Regions from separate parts of the Methylocystis iwaonis genome, predicted to be linked through region 2. Evidence: riboswitches for the same ligand, from Rfam matches in the RefSeq annotation. Region 2 holds a riboswitch; the other holds the start of a gene.
What was found. A riboswitch is a leader RNA that binds a small molecule or an ion and turns the genes downstream of it on or off. The one in region 2 is predicted to bind cobalamin.
Positions count from the first base shown of each region.

Region 1: linked by a shared signal. The riboswitch ahead of QMG84_RS03670 (TonB-dependent receptor domain-containing protein) and the one ahead of QMG84_RS13600 (CbtB domain-containing protein) in region 2 are both predicted to bind cobalamin.

Region 1 covers NZ_AP027142.1:759,719-770,159, reverse strand. The annotation lists gene mfd (transcription-repair coupling factor) at 1-828, opposite strand, end outside; gene QMG84_RS03685 (FAD assembly factor SdhE) at 825-1,130, opposite strand; tRNA gene QMG84_RS03680 (tRNA-Asp) at 1,301-1,377, shown strand; gene QMG84_RS03675 (hypothetical protein) at 1,567-2,409, opposite strand; gene QMG84_RS03670 (TonB-dependent receptor domain-containing protein) at 2,735-5,146, opposite strand; cobalamin riboswitch at 5,254-5,445, opposite strand; gene QMG84_RS03665 (glycerate kinase type-2 family protein) at 5,821-7,098, opposite strand; gene QMG84_RS03660 (HpcH/HpaI aldolase/citrate lyase family protein) at 7,430-8,401, opposite strand; gene QMG84_RS03655 (phosphoenolpyruvate carboxylase) at 8,464-10,441, opposite strand, start outside.
Region 2 covers NZ_AP027142.1:2,819,781-2,830,221, forward strand. The annotation lists gene QMG84_RS13585 (DMT family transporter) at 242-1,225, shown strand; gene QMG84_RS13590 (sterol desaturase family protein) at 1,231-2,271, shown strand; gene cobO (cob(I)yrinic acid a,c-diamide adenosyltransferase) at 2,445-3,014, opposite strand; cobalamin riboswitch at 3,101-3,291, shown strand; gene QMG84_RS13600 (CbtB domain-containing protein) at 3,326-3,508, shown strand; gene QMG84_RS13605 (CbtA family protein) at 3,527-4,195, shown strand; gene cobW (cobalamin biosynthesis protein CobW) at 4,192-5,226, shown strand; gene cobN (cobaltochelatase subunit CobN) at 5,233-8,685, shown strand; gene cobG (precorrin-3B synthase) at 8,669-9,928, shown strand; gene QMG84_RS13625 (precorrin-8X methylmutase) at 9,913-10,441, shown strand, end outside.

The DNA of each region.
Region 1 (10,441 bases), 1.7 Mb from region 2:
CCGGCCCTCGCTCACCGCCTCGTAAAGCGCGTCGCCGCGCGTCTGGCCGCCAAAGCGCGCCGCGTAATTCTGGCGAAAGCGGCGCATTGTGTCGGAGGTGAGCCGCAACTCGCTCATCGGCGTGAGATCGAGCGCGCGCAATTGGCCGGTGGCGCGCTGCGTCTCGGGATCGAAGCTGCGGATCGATTCCAGCGTGTCGCCGAAGAAGTCGAGACGGATCGGCGCCGGCATGCCCGGCGGAAAGAGATCGATCAAGCCGCCGCGCTGGGCGTATTCGCCGGTCTCGTGCACCGTGCTGGCGCGTAGAAAGCCATTCGCTTCGAGCCACAACGCCAGCTCGTCGAGCTTCACCACATTACCCGGCGCGGCCGAGAAACTTTCCGCCGCGATCATTTTCTTCGGCGGCACGCGCTGCAGCAGGCAATCGGCAGTCGTCGTGACAATGCGCGGGCGCTCAGCCGAGGAGCTGGCGCGCGCGAGGCGCGACAGCGCGGTCATGCGGCGCGCGACGATATTGGCGTGCGGAGAGACGCGGTCATAAGGCTGGCAGTCCCAGCCGGGGATGTCCAATATCTCGACGTCCGGATTGGCGAAGCGCAGCGCGTCGCGGAAGGCGGCCGAGCGGCCCGCGTCGCGCGCGACATGGACGAAGACGGCCGGGCGCCCCTCGGCCTGCCGCGCCAGCGCGCGGGCGAGATCGGCGCAAAGAAAAGCGTCGAAGCCTTCCGGCGCATGGGCGAACAGCAGCTTCTCGCCCTTGGCGAGGCGCGCCCGCGCGCTCTCCAGCGCGCTGGCCGCGCCCTTGGTCTTCAGGGCCGTCTTATTCAATGAATCGGTCCGTCGTGCGTGTGGAAGGCGATGATGGCCTTAAGTAGGGCCGTGTCCCGCTCTTGCGGCGGCTCGGCGCCGCCCGCAAGCCAGCTCAAAAGCTCCGCGTCGGGAAGATCGAGCAGCAATTCGAGCTCGCCCAGCTCCGCCTCGGAGAGCGCGTCGATTCGCGCGTCGACGAAGTTGCCCATGAGGATGTCGAGCTCCCGCATGCCGCGCCGCCAGGCGCGAATCCGGATGCGCCGACGGCGGATGTCGCTTTCGCTCGGCCGATCGTCGCCGGCCTGTGGATAATCTGTCATGAACGGGGTCTTTTCGCCGCGACGCTAGGGAAACCGGGGGTCGCCATGCGGCATGGCTTAGCCCAGCGCGAGGGGAAAGAAAAGCGTTCGGCGCCTTTCGTGCGACAAGCGCTTGACATCCAAATCCCGCTGCCCTATCCCGCAGTCCTCGCGCGAACAACGCGCCGCGCGGGGGAGTAGCTCAGTTGGTTAGAGCGCCGGCCTGTCACGCCGGAGGTCGCGGGTTCGAGCCCCGTCTCTCTCGCCATTAAATCCCGTTGTAGAAATACGCCGTAACAGCCACGGCCAGTCGCTGACGCTGGCGATGCGTTCTTTTCTAAGATCGCGATGAGTCATGGCGCCAGAAGCGGATCTGCCCGGCACCAGGATGGGTGCTAGGCAGCACGCAGAATGTCGGTTGCTCAGGTGCCACGACAGGGCTGCGACTAGCGCCGACCTAATCGTTTCCAAGCAGCGTATTAATTCGTGCCGCTAGCTGAACAGAAAGCTGTTCGCGGCCCTCGGCATTGTTAAGATAACGGACATAGCGTAGGTGCCGAAGGTCAAATGGAATATCGGCGTCGGTTTGTGTGATTAAAATGACCTCCCGGCCCAAAGTGTGTGCGATACCGATTTCATAGAATACGTTGGGGTTTCTACCGGTGCAATCGCAGACAACGACACGCGATCTGTCTATCAACGACACGATGTCCTGGATGATCGCGGGATTTTCCCAAATCTCGTCGGCGCGACGACAGCGGAGGCCCGTCCTCTCAACGGTTGTGCGCAGAGCATCATAAACCGCGCCAAAACCCGCGTCGAATGGCATCATCACCGCCACGAGGACAGGCTCTATCTTCTCCTGCTCAGGTATCGTGAACACAGTAGGCCGCTGTCGTCTCGGCTGGAAATTTCGCAGGAGCACGCGATAAAGATCGATGTCTTTCACAGCCCAGTGATTTCGCGAAAACTCGAAATCGCGCGGCATGTCGAATTCAATTCTTCGATTGTATATGGTGCTATTCAGAAATGGCGGGACATCTGAATCCAATGTGTATTCTATGGAGATTTCTGCGCCGGCGATGCGGGCGCGGGTGATTGTCCCTGTATAGGCGAGTTCATCTCCTCTTCCTTCCTGCATGAAAAGGCAGGGAAACCTGATCAGCTTATCGAACAGGACAGTTGGGCCCTCCTTAAAATCAGCGGCTATAGCCTCATTGGTATACTCAAATAGGCGATCAAGAGGGAGTGTGTCACGCCCGCTTTCCCAGGGGACGCTCTTCATTAAGAGATTAAACAAAATCCCTCCATTAGCTGAGCGGCTGAACTTAGCCTGTCAGGCGCGGCTATCAAAATAGAACTAAACCGATAGAACATTCACCTGCGCAAGAAAACAAGCTGAGCTTTCGAGCCTTTCAGCAATTGGAGGATTGGCACCGTGAGAAGGCGCCGCCGGCAGATGAGGCAAGGCCTTTTGACAACCGCATGTCGAGCGAGCCGTCTTTACGGCGCGTGGGGGGCTCCCAAATGGGCACTCCCCCACGCGCTCGGCGTCAGCCCTGGTTCGACGCCAAGGCCACGCGGAAGCCGTTCACATTGGTGCGCGTCGGCCCCATCACTGGGCGTTAGTTCGAAAACGCTCGGAAAGGCTCCGCTACATCCGGCAGCTTTGTCACCGACGTATCGAAGTTCAATGGCCCCGAGAAGGTCACGCGCACAGCGGGCGGCTCCACGGGCTTGAAGTGGCGGTCCATCACGCCGATGGCGCAGACTGCGCCCGGCGCGACGCCCGCGCGGCACTGGCCGTAGAGCGGATCGCTCGGCAACAGCGAGCCATAGCCATAGGTGATCTGGTCGGAGCGCGAGTTGAAGATGTTGAAGGCGTCTAACTGCAACCGCCAGCCATCGGACCAGCGATAGCCGAGCCTCGCATTGACCGTGCCCGTCGCGGGCGATTTCAGAAAACCGTCTTCGGTCAGCGGGCGGGAGCCGATGTAGCGATATTTGATCGCCCCGAACCAGCCCGTCGCCTCACCCAGCTCCAGCCCGCCCATCGCCGTCACGGCGACGGCGTTTTGCAGGAAATTCCCCGGCGCATTGCCGAGGAAGGTTCCGTAAGGAACAGCCTCCGGCGTCAGCAGATCGGCATAGGCGAGCGCCTGCGCCGTGTCAAAGCCGCGATAGCGCGCATGCGCCAGCGCCACGTCGCCGTCGAAATTGATCCAGGAGAGGGGCCGATAGTGATTGGCGATCTCGACGCCGTAGCGGCGGCTCGGACGGCCGTATGTCGTCGTGCCGCTGTCGCCTTCGAATTGGTTCTCGGAGTCGAGATTGAGCCAGAAGAAGCTGATGCTCGAATCGAGCCCCTCGATGAATTTCGTGCGCGCCCCAATTTCGGCGCCGCGTGATTTCACGAGCAGCGGAATGGGCGCCACGCGCAGGAATGTATCTTGATCCGATAAAGCAGAAGTGTCGAATCTCTGCGCCGCGCCGCGTGCATCGGTCGAGTGGAAGCCCTCGCCGTAATTGGCGAAGAGTTCCGTCTTCGCCCAGGGGCCGAGAATGATGGACGCTTTGGGGCTGAATAGCGCAGCGTCCTTCGAGCCGCTGTTCCACGGGCCTGTCCATAAGAAGGCGGGCGCGCCTGTGCTCGCCGCCACGACCGGCGCGCCCCAGAGCGATTGCAGCGAAGTGACGTTGGCGTTGTAATAATCGAACCGCCCGCCCGCGATGGTCTTCAACCAAGGCGTCCAGCGCACGCTCGTATCGGTCCAGAAGCTGATGCTGCCCTCGCCGACCGCATCGTTGCGGACCGTCTCATAGGGCGTGCGGCGGAATGAGTTCTGCAAGCCGAGGCGAATATCGTCATAGCGGCCCTGCAAGCCGATGCGCGTCTCGATCGGCAGGCCGAAACTGTCCCATTTGATCTTGTGCTGGGCATCGACGCCTGCGATCCAGCGCCGATCGAACTGGCGGAATTGATCGCCGAGATTGGGGTTCGCGAGAAAATAGGTGAAGTCGTTGTAGATATCGAGCGTCGAGCGGACGAGATAGGCTTCAACGCGGCTCGCGTGATTGCCTTCCGTCTGGCTCCAGCGCGCGGAAAACGAGAAGCGTGTGGTGTCGCCGCCATCCGTCGGGTTCAGCGTTCCCCATAGCGGGATAAGACCGCCGACGACCGCGCGTTGCGGAATCTGGTTGGTCGCATACCACTTATTGGCGTAGCCCATGAAGGTGACGGACGCGCCGTCTTCCTGCGCGCCGCGCGACCAGCGAAACACGCTGTTGATCTTGCGCAGATTGTCGCCGCGCTCCCAGGGCCCGTTGTAATATTGCGACTCGACGGCGCCATAGGCCGAGCCTCCGGCAAAATCCTTGTAAGGCGCGACGGCGAGTGCGCGCCCGTAACCGAAATTGCCGCCGGTGATCTGATAAAAGCCCTTCTCGATCTTGTCCTTATATTGGAGATAGACCGAGCCGGCCGAGGCGAAGTCCCCGTCCTGCGCGTCATATGGCCCCTTGCGGGCAAGCACGTAACCGAGCAGCTCGGGGATGAGAAAATTCGAATCCGCATAGCCCTGGGCGTGCCCATGCGTGCGCATATTGAGCGGCATGCCATCGAGATAAAGCGCGAGATCGGAACCGTGGTCGAGGTTGAAGCCGCGCAGGAAATATTGGTTGGCCTTGCCGTCCCCCGAGTGCTGCGTGACGACGAGGCCGGGCACGATCTCCAGCGCCTCGCCAGGGCGCGCGAAGGGGATGGAATTGACTTCCTTGCCGGTGAAGAACTTCTCGCTCGATGCAGTGATGGGTGGCGGCGTAGGCCCGGCAAGCTCGCTCGCTGCGGGCGCGGTGGCGATGAGCGGCGATGAGGGCGGAGGCTGTCGTGGGTGAGCGGGCGTCGTCACGCGCGCCGCAGGACGCGCGGATGGGCGCGCGCCAATGCTGATGGTTGGCAACGCCTGCTGGGCGGAAGCGGCGTTCGAGAGAACAACGGTGACAGAGAGAAGCAGGCCAAAACGGCGGCGCGAAAACATGGGCTGACTCGCAGCGGACGTGGACCGTCACTGCGAATGGCCACAACCTCGTCGCATCACGACAAGAGCCGATGACCGCCCCGGTGCACCCCGCCCGGCGCTTTCGCGCGTGACCACGAACAACGGCAGGTCTCCTGACTTGCGGGTCGTCACGTGAGGCCGCCTTCCCGAGCTTGCGCCCAGTGGCCGCTTGGCTTCACGCTCACCGCTCACAGTTGCGGGGGCAGTTGCGGCATTGGGCCGGAGCCCGCACCGCATTCCCTTTTGATCCGAAAGGAACCGTTGTCTTGAATGAATAGGGCCCGCGAGGCTGTGTCAAGCTGGTTGATGCGAGTCATCGCAAGCCGCATGCGAAATAGCCTCGGCTCGATTGCAACCGGACGAAAAGAAAGTGATGCCTGTAATACGAGAGCCGCTTGATTGGTTCGGTGGTGATCCCGACGCTCACAAAACGAGCGACCGGAATTACCGCCGTCATTGCGAGGAGGCGGAGCCGACGAAGCAATCCAGTGCCGCATCCGCTGCCCTGGATTGCTTCGCTTCGCTCGCAATGACGGTCTTATGGCTCTGGATTCTCGGTCCGGCTTTCAGCCCGCCGGGAATGACACAGCCCCATGTGAGCTGTTCGACGGAAATCATACGCAGGCTCCCAAAGGGGCCTGCGACGCGCGACGTCAGCCCTGCTTCGGCACAAGGATCACGCGGAAGTCGTTGACGTTGGTGCGCGTCGGCCCCGTCACCACGAGATCGCCGAGCGCCTCGAAGGCCGTGAAGGCGTCATTGTTGGCGAAGAGCGCCTTGAGATCGACGCCCTTGGCCTGCGCGCGGGCGAAGCTGTCGGGCGTCATGATGGCGCCGGCGTTGGTCTCGACGCCATCGATGCCGTCGGTGTCGCAAGCGATGGCGGAGATGCCGCCGAAGCCTTCCAGCGCCAGCGTCAGCCCCAGCAGGAACTCCGCGTCGCGGCCGCCCTTGCCATTGCCGCGCACAGTGACGGTCGTCTCACCGCCGGAGATGATGGCGACGGGCGGCTGGAACGGCTGGTTGTGGAGCGCGATCTGCTTGGCGACGCCGGCGTGAACCAGCGCCACGTCGCGCGATTCGCCTTCGAGATCGCCGAGGATGCAAGGCGTAAAGCCCGCAGCCTTGGCGACGGCCGCGGCGGCGTCCAGCGAGCCTTGCGGCGTCGCGATGAGGATGTTTTCGACGCGGCTGAAAATGGCGTCGCCGGGCTTGGGCGTTTCGCAATCCGGGCTCGCGAGGTGCTTCAGCACGGCGGCCGGCGCGTCGATCTTATATTTGGCGATGACCGCAAGCGCGTCCGCGCGCGTCGTGGGGTCGGGCACGGTGGGGCCGGAGGCGATGACGGAAAGATCATCATTCGGCACGTCGGAAATCATCAGCGCCACGACGCGCGCAGGCGCCGCCGCGCGGGCGAGACGGCCGCCCTTGATGGCCGAGAGGTGCTTACGCACGCAATTCATCTCGGAGATATTGGCGCCGCTCTTCAAGAGCGCCTTGTTGACGGCCTGCTTTTCTTCGAGCGTCACGCCCTCGGCCGGCAGCGCCATCAGCGCCGAGCCGCCGCCGGAGATGAGCGCCAGCACGAGATCGTCCTCGGTGAGGCCCTGCACCTTTTGCAGGATGCGCTTGGCGGCCTCGCGGCCGGCTGCGTCGGGCACGGGGTGCGAGGCTTCGATCACCTCGATCTGCTTCGTTTGCGCGCCGTGCTCGTAGCGGGTGACGACCAGGCCTTCGAGCGGCCCGCCCTTCCAATGCGCCTCGACCGCCGCCGCCATGGAAGCGGCCGCCTTGCCGGCGCCGATGACGATCGTGCGCCCCTTGGGCGGCGCGATCTTTTCGAGATGCTTAGGTAGGCAAAGGGACGGATGCGCGGCGCCGACGGCGGCGTCGAACATGGCGCGGAGAAGCTGGCGATGGTCGTCGGACATGGGTTGCTGGCCCTATTCACAAATCTTGGGGTTTCTCCTTCTCTCGCGAGCGGGAGAAGGTGGCCCCGCGGAGCGGGGTCGGATGAGGGTCTTCGGCGTTGCCTGGGCCTGTCCTAATGGCTTTCGTATGAGAGGGAAACGTCGGCGTTATTCGCTTCGATCAGCCCAGCGTTTGAGCATCGTCGTGGTCTCAAAAAGAGTCGCACAAAACTGAAAGCACGGGAGTCTCAACGGCCCTCATCCGACCCCGCCTTCGCGGGGCCACCTTCTCCCGCGAGCGGGAGAAGGGAGAATCCCCCTCCCCGCGCAGGCGGGAAGGGGGCTTGGTCTTTTACGCCCCGATGGCGTTGGCCTTCTCGATGAGCGCCTCGGCCATGCGGATCGAAGCGATGTCGATGAGGCGGCCGTCGAGCGACACGGCGCCCTTGCCTTCCTTGGCGGCCTGAGCCATCGCGTCGAGGATACGGCGGGCCTTGTTCACTTCCGCCTCGGACGGCGTGAAGACCTCGTTGGCCAGCTCGATCTGCGAGGGGTGGATCGCCCACTTGCCTTCGTAGCCGAGAACGGCGGCGCGCTTGGCGGCGGCCTTATAGCCTTCCGGATCGTTGAAGTCGCCGAACGGGCCGTCGATCGGACGCAGGCCATAGGCGCGGCAGGCGACCATCATGCGGGTCTGGGCGGCGTGCCACTGATCCATCCAATAGTAGTCGCGGTTGCCCTTCTCGTCCTTGTCGGTGAGAACGCCGTAGTCCGGGTTCACGCCGCCGATGACGGTGGTGCGGGCGCGGGTCGAAGCGGCGTAGTCGGCGACGCCGAAGGACATCGCCTCGAGGCGCTTGGAGGACTGGGCGATGGCTTCGACATTGGCCATGCCGAGCGCCGTCTCGATCAGGATTTCGATGCCGATGCGCTTGGTGCGCTTCTTGTACTGCTCGATCTGCGTGATCATCATGTCGATCGCGTAGACGTCGGCCGGCACGCCGACCTTCGGAATCAGCACAACGTCGAGACGCGGGCAGTTCTCGAGAACGTCGACGACGTCGCGATAGCAATACTGCGTGTCGAGGCCGTTGATGCGCAGCGTCATCACCTTCTTGCCCCAATCGATGTCGTTGAGGCCCTGGATGATGTTCTTGCGCGCCTGCTCCTTGTCGTCCGGCGCGACGGCGTCTTCGAGGTCGAGGAAGATCTGGTCGGCCTTCGACTGGGCGGCCTTCTCGAACATGCCCGGCGCGGAGCCCGGCACGGCGAGTTCGGAGCGGTGCAGGCGCGGCGTGGCCTGCTCGATCAGGGTAAAGCTCATAACGATTTTCCTTTCTTCATTGGTCCCAAAGATGCGCCTGCTGGAAGCGCGTCAGGATGCATTTAGCCAGTGGCCCCGAGGCCGGCGGCGATGCAACTGATGGAGATGAGCAGAGGCGCTTTCACAGCCTCCTTCTCGTCCTCGTCTTGCGCCTCACGGAAGCGGCGCAGCAATTCAACCTGTTCGCGATTGACCTCATTGATGACCGGCAGCCGGTGCTCCAGCCGCGCCGCATATTCCTTGAAGCGGTCGGTGAGGTCGCGATCGCCGGTCACGCGCAGCACCATCTCGCGGGTGAGCGCATATTCGTCCTCGATCATCTTGAAGATCTTCTCGCGCACTGCTTCGTCGGCGACGAGGCTGGCGTAGGCCCTCGCGATCGAGAGATCGACGAGCGCCAGCGTCTTCTCGACCTCATCGAGGATGAGGCGGAAGAGGCGCGAATCCTCGAACATCCAGCGCAGCAATTCGAGGCCGCGATCGCCATGCGTGTCGAGATAGGCCTTGAGGCCGGAGCCCACGCCATACCAGCCGGTGATCGAATGGCGATTCTGCGCCCAGGCGAAGACCCAGGGGATTGCACGCAAATCGGCAAGGCTCTTGGCGCCGAAGCGGCGCGCCGGGCGCGAGCCGATGTTGAGCAGGGAAATCTCTTCGAGCGGGCTCGCCGCCTGGAAATAAGTGACGATGTCCGGGTCGGAGACGAGCCGCTCATAGACCGCGAAAGACGCAAAGGAGATCTCCTCGAGCGCCTCGTCGAAATCCTTGCGCGGCACCAGCGCGTCTTCGCGCTCGGATTTCAGCGCATGCTGGAAGACGGAGGAGGCGAGCAGCTCCATTTGATAGGCGGCCGTGCCGCGATTGGCGTATTTGAAGGAGACGACTTCGCCCTGCTCGGTGACGCGGAAGCGGCCACGGATCGAACCCGCCGGCTGCGCCGCGATGGCGTGGCCGGTCGGCGCGCCGCCGCGCGAGACGGAGCCGCCACGGCCATGGAAGAAGGCGATAGCGATGTCCATCTCCTGCCCCACTTCCGTGAGGCGCGCCTGCGCCTTGAACAGCTCCCAGTTCGACGACAGGAAGCCGCCGTCCTTATTGGAGTCGGAGTAGCCGATCATCACTTCCTGAAGATCGCCCTGTGCGCGGGTGCTGCGGCGGATGAGCGGAATCTGCAGCAGATCGCGCATGATCGCCGGCGCGTCCTGCAGATCAGTGATCGTCTCGAAGAGCGGCACGATCGGCAAAGTGAGATGATCGACGCCCGCGGCGTCGGCGAAGAGACCCGCCTCTTTCGCCAGCAGATAGATGCCCAGGACGTCATTGGCGGAGGAGGTCATCGACAGGATGAAGCTGCCGAAGGCCTCACGATCGAGCCGCGCGCGCATATCGGCGACGACCTCGAACATCTCGATGATGTCGCGCGTATCAGCGGTGAGCGTGTCACGCGGAATGGGGGCCGCGCGCGGCGCGTCGAGCTCCTTCATGAGCCACGCGCGCCATTCGTCGGACGTCACATCAGGGGCCGTCTCGCCCTCTGTCTTGATGCGCCACAATTCCTGCAGCGCCGAGGTGGTGCGCGTGGTGTTCTGACGAATGTCGAGACGCACCGTGCTGAAGCGGAAGATTTCCACCGCGCGGCGCAGCGGGCGCACGAGGTCGGTCGCGAGCGCCTCGCTCTTGGCGTCGATCAGAACGGATTCGAGCAGCAGCAGATCGCCGATGAGCTTGTCGGCGCTGGTATAGCGCGGGCCCGTCGTCGGCTCGTCATTTGTCGCGGCGAGCGTATTGTCGATCTTGCGCAGGATCGTCGTGACGAACTGGCGATAAGGCTCGTTGAAGTTGCGCTGCGCGATGCCGGCGCCGTCCGGCAGCTCCTTGAGGCGGCGCGACAGCTCTTCCTTGAAGGCCGGCGGAATGACGGCGGCGCGCTCGCTGATCGACAGCATGCGCACCAGATCGACCACGCGGTTGCGATAATAATTCAGGCTCGCCGTCGCGTTCAGCCGCATCGTCTGGCGCGTCACCTCATTGGTGACGAAG
Region 2 (10,441 bases):
TACCCCTGCTGAACGACTTGCCGGGGGGTGATCTCCCGGTCTTGTCGTCTGGGAGCACGATCGGCCCGGCAACGGCGCAGATCGATTTGGAGCCGACGCTCTCGACTTGTTCGGGCGTCGGCTTCAGCATTTTTGGCCGCCGATCGCATTTTTGCGGGCTGGCCGCGACCAAGCAGCCGGGCCGGCGCTGTCTCCTCGAGATGGAACGACCGCCGCGGCGCTCAAACGGCAAAGGAAGCTGATGTCCCGAATGCGCGCCGATCTGTTGCTTATGGCGGTTTCGATCATTTGGGGAACGGCTTTTATCGCGCAAAAACACGCCAATGGGACCATGGGGCCGATCAGTTTCGTCGGCGCGCGTTTTTTGGTTTCCTGGATGGCGCTGGCGCCGCTGGCCTTCTACGAGCACCGTAAAAAGGCTCAACCGCGGTTGAGAAAACAGGATGTGGCGCTTGCGGGCCTGATCGGCTTCTGCCTGTTTGTCGGCTCTACCTTACAACAAACCGGCCTTGTCACGACCACGGCGACGAACGGCGGGTTTTTGACCGCTCTCTATGTGATCTTCGTCCCCTTCATCGTCTGGATGGTCTCCGGAGCCAAGCCGAGACCCGTGGTGCTGGCCGCGATCGCCGTGTCCGTCGCAGGGGCCTGGCTCCTGACGGAACACGGACATTTTCAAGGGCTCAACGGCGGCGACGCTTTGGTTCTGATCGCGGACATCGCCTGGGCTGCCGGGATCAGCCTGGTTCCGGTCTTTCTGGCGCGCGCCGACCGGCCATTCTTCCTGGCTTTCGCGCAATATGGCGTCGCCACTCTTCTCGGCCTCATTGTCGGGCTCAGCTTCGAGCCTGTCTCCCAGGAGGGATTGGCCGTGGCGCTTCCGGCAATCCTCTATGCCGGCCTCTGCTCTGGTGGAATCGCCTTCACGCTGCAGATCGTCGCGCAAAAATATACGCCCCCGGCCGAAGCCGCTCTGATCATGTCGCTCGAGTGCGTCTTCGCGGCCCTGTCGGGCGCCGCGCTGCTCTCCGAACGCCTGACGGGCCCCGCCATCCTGGGCTGCCTTCTCATCCTGCTCGGCGTCCTTATGGTCGAGGTCGGTCCTGCCGCGAAAAATATCAAGCTGCGCAGCTACTTGCGGAAGTCCGTCCTCGGAAAGCGCCTTGGCGCCATCGCGCCTTACGAATACGCTTCGCCGCGAGCCGACTTCGAGCCGCCCAGATAGCTCCCATGGACCTGAACAGCGCGATCCGCTTTTCCGCAAGGCAAGTTTCGTCGGAGCTGTTTTCGGCAGGTTCGATCTTTTCGATCTATTCGCTGGCGTCGTCCTTCGCTTTGGGGTTCGCCGCATTGGCTTATCGACGCTTGCGGCGCCGGGGGCGCGCCAATCTGCCGCTGGTGGCGCGCGCGATTTTCTCCAAGAATTTCGCGATGCGCGAGTCTGTTCACGCAGACCTGAAGCTCTTCGTTCTCAGCGTCATCTTCATGCCGGCGGTGATCGGCGGCCTCGTCATTTCGTCGAACGTCATTGCGATGGGCGTCAGTTCGGTCCTCGGCAAAGCATTCGGGCACATGGGGAACACAAGCTTCAGCGATTTGCAGATCAAGGCGATCTCGACCGTAGTTTTGTTCCTGGCCTATGAGATCGGCTATTTTCTCGACCATTATCTCAAGCACCGGGTTGCTTTCTTGTGGGAGCTTCACAAGCTCCATCACACGGCCGATGTCCTGACGCCGCTGACCAATTTCAGAAACCACCCGATCGACAATGTCATCTTCGGCTATATGCTCGCGACCTTCATCGGCGCCGCGTCCGGCACATTGCATTGGCTCTTCAACCGGCCGACGGATATGTTTGCCGTCGACGGCAAGAACATCCTCTTTCTCTGCTTTCTCTGGACGATCGGGCATCTCCAGCATTCGCAGTTCTGGATACCCTTCTCCGGCGCCTGGGGCCGCTTGATTTTGAGCCCCGCCCACCATCAAATCCATCATTCGAATGACCCGAGGCATTTCAATCGCAACCTCGGCAGTGTCCTCGCGGTGTGGGATTGGATGTTCGGAACGCTCGAGATCCCCACGGAGAAAAACCCGCGCCTGACCTATGGCGTCGACGAAAAAGGCGTCGACCCGCATTCGGTTGCCGGCATGCTGCTGACGCCCGTCGTGAAATCAGCGTCCGCGCTTTGGCGTGCGCTCGTCTCGGCGCCGCAGTTCTTCTTCAATGCCCGCGGCGCCGCGGCGGAGCGCCTGCTACGACGCCAAGGCTGAGCTTTTTATACTATTTCCGTTTGAGTAGCTTGCGTTGGCGCTTGTCATTCCCGACGGGCCGAAGGCCCGATCGGGATCCAGAGCCGCAAAAACGCTGGTTTTGCTCTGGATTCCCGATCGCTCGCTGCGCGAGCGATCGGGAATGGCGCCGACCAATCAAAGCGGAACTCATATTAGAATTCGATGCCTTCCTGCGCCTTCACGCCCGCTGCGAAATGGTGCTTCACCAAGGTCATCTCCGTCACGAGGTCGGCGGCCGCGATCATTTCCGGCTTGGCGTTGCGTCCGGTCACGACGATATGGAGACCTTCTCGACGAGCGGCCAGTCTTTCCACAACCTCGCCCAGCGGCAGGTGATCGTAGCGCAGCGAAATATTCAGCTCGTCGAGCACCAGCAGGCGAATCTCGGGATCATCCATCAGCGCGCAGGCCGTCTCCCAGGCGCGCCGCGCCGCGGCCTCGTCACGCGCGCGGTCCTGCGTCTCCCAGGTGAAGCCCTCCCCCAACGTATGCCAGGAGACCTCCCCGAGCTTCTCCAGCATCTCGCGCTCGCCCGACCGCCACCCGCCCTTGCCGAATTGCACGACGCCGACCTTCCAGCCATGGCCGAGCGCCCGCAGCGCCAATCCGAAGGCCGCGGTGGACTTGCCCTTGCCGGAGCCGGTGTGAACCATCAGCAGGCCCTTTTGTGCGATGGTCTTGCCGGCGACCTCCGCGTCCTGCACGGCCTTGCGCTTTTCCATCTTCTCGCGATGGCGGCGCGCCGCGTCCTTTTCCTGCTCTTCTTCCAAGACGCGCTCCTTGGCGTTTGACGTAAAGGTGACGCGCGCATATGACTGAGCGTGACGGTCCTTCGCAAGGAGGCGAAAAGGGAACGCGGTGCGGGAGTCCCCAAAACCGCGGCTGCCCCCGCAACTGTAACCGGGAAGGCTGCGCCATCGGCCACTGAGCCAAAAGCTTGGGAAGGCGGCGCGGATGTAACCCGGAAGCCAGGAGACCTGCCGTCGCTTGTCGGAATTATGCGCCGCCGGTGGGGCGGCAGGGAGACGTTCATATGACGACCAAGACTGCCGCTATTCGTTCGATTTCCGGCTCTCGCGCGGAGACGCTGAAGGCCGCTTTCGTCGCTTTCATCGTTGGCCTCGGCCTCGTCTATGGCGCGGGCTTCGCAAACTCCGAGACCGTGCACGACGCGGCGCATGATTCGCGCCACGCGCTCTCCTTCCCCTGCCACTGACCGCCCTTCACGCGACCCGTGATCGCGCGCCTGTTGGCGGCCGGCCTCATCGCCGGCATTGTTGCGGGCCTTGCGGTCGCGGGTCTGCAGCACGTGACGACTACGCCACTCATCCTCGCCGCCGAGGTTTATGAGGCGGCGCAGCACGCCCATGACGCGGCCGAAGCCACGGCCCCGGCCTTCGAGGGCCTGCGCCGCACGGTCGCGACAAGCCTCGCAACCGTCGCCGTCTCCGCCGGCTATGCGCTGATCCTGCTCGCCGGCATGCTTTTTTCGGGAGAGTCGATCGGCCCGCGCCGCGCCGCGCTTTGGGGCGCCTGCGCCTTCGCCGCCACCGGACTCGCGACGAGCCTCGGCCTCGCGCCGCAACTCCCCGGCGCGGCGGAGACCGATCTTGCGGGCCGCCAAATCTGGTGGCTCGCGACGGCCGCCTCGACCGGCGCCGGGCTTTTCGCTTTGCTGCGCCTCGACGCGCCCGCCGCCAAGATCTTCGGCGCCGCGCTGATTGTCGCGCCGCATTTCTTCTGGCCGACGGCCGCCACGCCTGAAAGCACCGTCCCCGCGGAGCTTGCGGCGCGCTTCGCGGCCGCGTCGCTGACCGTGCAGGCGGCGAGCTGGGTCCTCGCCGGCGCGCTCGCGGGGCTGTCCTGGCGTCTCATCTCGCGTGACGAAACGGAGGCCGCATGAGCGCCGCCAAAATCCCCGCGACCATCATCACCGGCTTTCTCGGCGCCGGCAAAACGACGCTCATCCGCCATGTGCTGGAGAACGCCCACGACCGCCGGCTAGCGCTTGTCATCAACGAATTCGGCGACGTCGGTGTTGACGGCGATATCTTGCGCGCTTGCGGTGTCGAGAATTGCCCCGAGGAGAATATCGTCGAGCTCGCGAATGGGTGCCTGTGCTGCACCGTCGCCGACGACTTCGTGCCGGCGATCGAAGCGCTGCTCGCGCATGAGAAGCGGCCCGAGCATATCATCATCGAAACCTCCGGCCTCGCGCTGCCGAAGCCTTTGGTAAAGGCCTTCGACTGGCCCGCCATCCGCTCGAAGCTCACCGTCGACGGCGTGATCGCCGTCATCGACGGCAAGGCGGTCGCAGAAGGCCGTTTTGCCGATGACCTCGACGCCATCGCGCAGGAGCGCGCCGAAACCGAGACGATCGATCACGACAATCCGCTCGAAGAAGTCTTCGAGGATCAGCTCGCCTGCGCCGATCTCGTCATTCTGAACAAGACCGACCTACTCGACGAGGCGGAAGAAGCGGCGGTCGCCGCGCAGCTTTCGCGAGGCGCGCGCGCGAGCGTGAAAGTCGTGCGCGTGCGCGATGGCCACGTCGATCCGCTCGTGCTGCTCGGCCTCGCCGCGGCGGCTGAGGACGATCTCGCGAACCGCCCCTCGCATCACGACGCGGAGACCGAGCACGATCACGACGACTTCGACAGTTTCGTCGTCAGCATTCCGGCAATCTCCGATCCCGCCGCGCTCGTTACGAAACTCGTTGAAGCCGCACGCGCCCACGACGTGCTGCGCGTAAAAGGCTTCGTCGAGGTAGCCGGCAAGCCGATGCGTCTTCTCGTGCAGGGCGTCGGCGCGCGCGTTCAGCATCATTTCGACCGCCCTTGGAAGTCTGGCGAAGAACGCGCGAGCCGTCTCGTCGTGATCGGCGAAAAGGGACTCGATCGCGAGTCGATCGCCGCGATGCTCGCGCAGCCGTGAGGCGCCATGCACCTCCTGCCGCGCGATCTCCATAGTCTCGACGACGCCGGCGCGGCGACGGATCTCGGCCAGACTCCGGCCGACATTGTCTTCCTGTCTTTTTCCGACTCCGAGCTGCGCCTGCTGGCGCGATTGCATGTGCGCGACGAGCGGCTTGCAAGCCTGCGCTGCGCACCGCTCGCGCAACTGAAACACCCCTACTCCGTCGATCTCTATCTCGACACAGTCGCGCGTCACGCCAAGCTCATCGTCGTGCGGCTTCTGGGCGGCAAGGATTATTGGGCTTATGGCGTCGAGCAACTCGAAGCGCTGGCCCGCACGCACAATATTGCACTCGCCATCGTGCCGGGCGACACGGTCGAGGACATCCGTCTCGCTCAGGCGTCGATCCTAGATGCCCAAGCCCTCAATCGCATCTGGCGTTTTTTCCAGGATGGCGGCCCCGATAATTTTCGCTCATTTCTGGCCTACGCATCGACGCTCGCCGGGCGCCCCACCGATTGGCGCGAGAGCGTTCCGGTCGCCAATGCCGGCCGTTTCACGCAGGCCTGTCGCGCAGCCGAGGGCGAGGCGCCGCGCGCGACGATTGTCTTCTATCGCTCGCTTTATCTTGCCGACGATGTTGCGCCGATCATCGCGCTCGCGGATGCGCTCAATGACCGTGGTTTCAGGGTTGACGCCCTCTACGTCGCAAGCCTCAAGGAGCCCGAGAGCGAAGCTTTTATAACGCAGGCGCTCGACGCATTCGCGCCCGACGTCATTCTCAACGCCACCGCCTTCTCCGCACGCCGCGACTCGGGCGGCGTGCTCGACCGCGCCGACGCGCCCGTCTTGCAAGTCGCGCTCGCCACCTGCACGCGCGACGCATGGGAAGCCTCCGCACGCGGCGCCAACGCCGCCGACCTCGCGATGAATGTCGTGCTGCCGGAAGTTGACGGCCGCATCTTCACCCGCGCCATCTCCTTCAAGGAAACCGCGCCGCGCGGCGCCGCCGAATTGGACGAGCCCCGCCATGCGCCGGAGCAGTCGCGCATCGCTTTCGTTGCGGAGCTAGCCGCGAATTGGGCGCGCCTGCGCCGCAAATCGAACGCCGAGAAAAGCCTTGCGCTGATTCTCTCCGATTACCCCGCGCGTCGCGGACGCAGCGGATATGCGATCGGCCTGGACGCCGAAGCGAGCGTCGTGGAGATCACCGCAGCGCTGGGCCACGCCGGCTACGCGATAAACGATCCTCCGTCATTGCGAGCCGAAGGCGAAGCAATCCAGAGCAACGCCACGAACGCCGCGGAAATCCCCTCTCCCGCCTGCGGGAGAGGGTGGCCCCTGCGTAAGCAGGGGTCGGGTGAGGGCCCTCATCCGTCACCGCTTCGCGGCGACACCTTCTCCCGCGAGCGGGAGAAGGAGGGATCACGATCAATCATTCGCGCACTCGAAGAATGTGCGCAGACGGTCGCCGTCAAGCTCACCGACTACACGCGCCTACTCGAATCGCTTCCTGCAAATTTCGTCGCAAGCCTCAACGACGCATGGGGCGCCCCGCAGGACGACCCCGCGATCGTCGGCGACGCCTTCCGCTTCTCCTGCCTCATCAACGGCAATCTCGTCATCGCCCTGCAGCCAGATCGCGGCGCGCGCGCCGAGCGCTACGAGACTTACCACGACATGCAACGGCCGCCGCGCCACGCCTATGTCGCCTTCTATCTCTGGCTGCGTCACATCCGCAAAATCGACGCGCTCATACATCTCGGCGCCCATGGCACGCTCGAATGGCTGCCGGGCAAGTCCGTGATGCTTTCGCAGGATTGCGCGCCCGAAGCCGTGCTGGGCCCTACCCCGCTCATCTATCCTTTCATCGTCAATGATCCCGGCGAAGCCGCGCAAGCCAAGCGCCGCACGAGCGCCGTGACGATCGGGCATCTGACGCCACCGCTCGTCGAGGCCGAACTCTTCGACGCCGCGGCGACGATCGAGACGCTGCTCGACGAATATGCGGCCGCGGCGTCGCTCGATCCACGCCGCGCGCGCCTCATCGCCGGCGCCATTCTCGATGATACCGAACGCAGCGGGCTCGCGCAGGAATGCGGCGTGACGCGCGAGACCGACATCGCCGAAACGCTGACGCGACTCGACGCCTGGATGTGCGACCTCAAGGAAATGCGCATCGGCGACGGGCTTCACGTCTTCGGCCGCGCCGACGAAGACACAACGCGCAACGCTTGCGGGCTAAGCGAACGCAAGGCGCTCCTCGCCGCGCTTTCGGGCCGCTTCGTCGAGCCCGGCCCGGCCGGCGCGCCGTCACGCGGCCGCGCCGACGTCATCCCCACCGGCCGCAATCTTTTCTGCATCGATCCGCGCCATGCGCCGACGCAAACGGCTTACGACATCGGCCGCCGCGCCGCGCATGAAGTGATGACGCGCCATGCGCAAACGCATGGCGAATTTCCCCGCCGCATCATGCTCGATCTCTGGGGCAGCGCGACGATCCGCACCGGCGGCGAGGATTTCGCGCAGGCGCTCGCGCTTCTCGGCGTCCGGCCGACATGGGATCACCAAAGCGCACGCGTCATCGGCTTCGAGATCTTGCCGCAGGCAAAGCTCGATTTTCCGCGCGTCGACGTCACGCTGCATGTCTCGGGCCTGTTTCGCGATATGTTTCCCGGCCTCATCGCGCTCTTCAATGACGCCGTGCGCGCGGTGGCGGCGCTCGATGAAGACGCGGATTTCAATCCACTCAAGGAAGCGCAAGACCTCACGCGCATCTTCGGCGCGGCGCATGGAAACTACGGGCTCGGCGTCAGCGAGACGATCTTGCGCGGAGAGTGGTCGTCGCCGGACGATCTTGCCCGCGCTTATCTTCAAGCCGGCAGCCATGCGCTCGACCGCGCCGGCGAAAGTGCGCCCGCTTATGACGCGTTCAGCGCGCAGGTCGCCGGCGCCGACGCCCATGTTCATGTGCAGGACATGGCGGAAGTTGACGTGCTGACCGGCCCCGCCTTCGCCGATTTCGAAGGCGGCTTTGCCGCCGCAAATAAAATGCTCGGAGGCGACGCCGCTCTCGTGCATCTCGACGCCACGCGGCCGGAGCGCCTGACCGCGCGGTCGTTGCAGGACGAGATCGCTCGCGTGCTGCGCATGCGCCTCGCCAATCCGCGCTGGCTCGAAGGCCAGATGCGCCACGGCCATCGCGGCGGCGCCGAGATCGCGGAAGGCATCGACAATCTTTACGCCTTCGCGGCGACGAGTGGCCTCGTCAGCGACGCGCAATTCGACCTCGCCTTTTCAGCGACGCTCGGCGACGACAAGGTGCGCGACTTTCTCGCGCGCGAGAATCCGCGCGCCCTGGAGGCGATCGCACACGTCTTTAACGAGGCGCTGACGCGCGAACTCTGGCGCACGGGTCGGAACAGCGTGCGCAGCATCTTGATAAGTGTCGGAGGGACCCATGCAGCCGACGCCTGAGATCAAGGGCTGGTGCCCAGGGGCCTATGCCCCCATGGCGAGCAATGATGGTCTGCTCATCCGCGCGAAGATCGTCGGCTCTCGATTAACCGCTGCGCAGCTTGCAGCGGTCGCCGCGATTTCCACCGATTGCGGCAATGGCCTTGTGGATCTCTCGCAGCGCGCGCAGTTGCAAATCAGAGGCGTCAGCGCGGCGACCTTGCCCGACGCCTTGCGAAGACTCGACGCCGCGCATCTACTCCCGCGTGACGCCGCGGCAGAGCGCGTCACCAACGTCATCACCGCGCCGCTCTCTGACGACGCCAATGCGATGGCGCGCGAACTCGCCGACGCCATTCAGGCAGATCAGGCTCTGCGCGCCTTGCCCGCCAAATTTCTTTTCGCGATTGACGGCGGAACGCTGCCGCTGTCGAACGTCGAAGCGGATATTCGGCTCTCCGCGGCGCAACCGAACAACGTTGCGATAAGCGTAGCGGGAGCCGACGATCTCGCGACTATCGTAGATCGAACCGAAGCCGTCGCCACTGCGCTCAAGCTCGCACGCGCCTTTGTGACGCTTCGCAACGGCGCCTTTGAGCTTCGCCGTGTGGGGCGGCTCGTCAAAGCGCTTGGGGCCGCCCGCCTGTTTAGCGAAGCCGGGCTCGTCGCAGCGCATTCGCGGCGTCCTGATTCTGCGCCGCGCCCCTTCCTAGGCGCACGAGAAGCGGGCGGCCTCTATTTCGCCGGCGTCGCCGCGCCATCGGGCCGTTGGCGCGCAAGCGAGCTTAAAGAACTTGCGGCGCTCGCCGCGTCGCAAGCGGGCGGGGAATTACGCCTCACGCCCTGGCGCGCCATTCTCATCCCCGCGCCGTCGGCCGACAGCGCGCAAAGCATCATCGCCGGCGCCCGCGCGCTTGACCTCATCGTCTCCCACGAAGACCCGCGCCTTGCCGTCGTGGCGTGTCCTGGCGCGCCGGAATGCCCGCAGGCGCGCGGCGACACGCGCGGCGCTCTTGCGCGGCTCGCGCCGCTGGCGCAAAAGCTTGCAGGCAAGGATGGCGTCGGCCTTCACATCTCCGGCTGCGCCAAAGGCTGCGCGCGGCCGGGCAGCGCGCCGGTGACGCTTATCGCCGATGACGGCCGCTTCAACCTCGTCGACGCGGGCGGCGCGAGCGACGCGCCACAGTCGAAGGGGCTCGACATCGACGCCGTCGAAAGCACGCTTACCGCGCGCGCAAGGGAACATCTATGTCAGACGCATTGAGTTACATCCGCGACGGCGCGGCGATCTACAAGCGCTCCTTTGCGATCATTCGCGCGGAGGCGAATCTCGCGCGCTTCACGCCGGAGCAGGAAAAGATCGCCGTGCGCATGATTCACGCCTGCGGCATGGTGGAGCTCGCCGACGACATCGACTTCTCGCCAAGCTTTGTGTCGGACGCCAAAGCCGCGCTGCGCAAGGGCGCGCCCATTCTCTGCGACGCCAATATGGTCGCGCATGGCGTCACGCGCGCGCGCCTGCCGGCGAATAATCCCGTGGTGTGCACGCTCGCGGACCCCAATGTGGCGGCGCTTGCCGCGGAACTCGGCACAACCCGCAGCGCCGCCGCGATGGAGCTTTGGCGCGATAGGCTCGACGGCGCCGTCATCGCGATCGGCAATGCGCCGACGTCGCTCTTCCGTCTGCTCGAAATGCTGGGCGAAGGCGTTGCGCGCCCCGCGGCGATCATCGGCATGCCAGTTGGTTTCGTCGGCGCGGCGGAATCGAAAGAGGCGC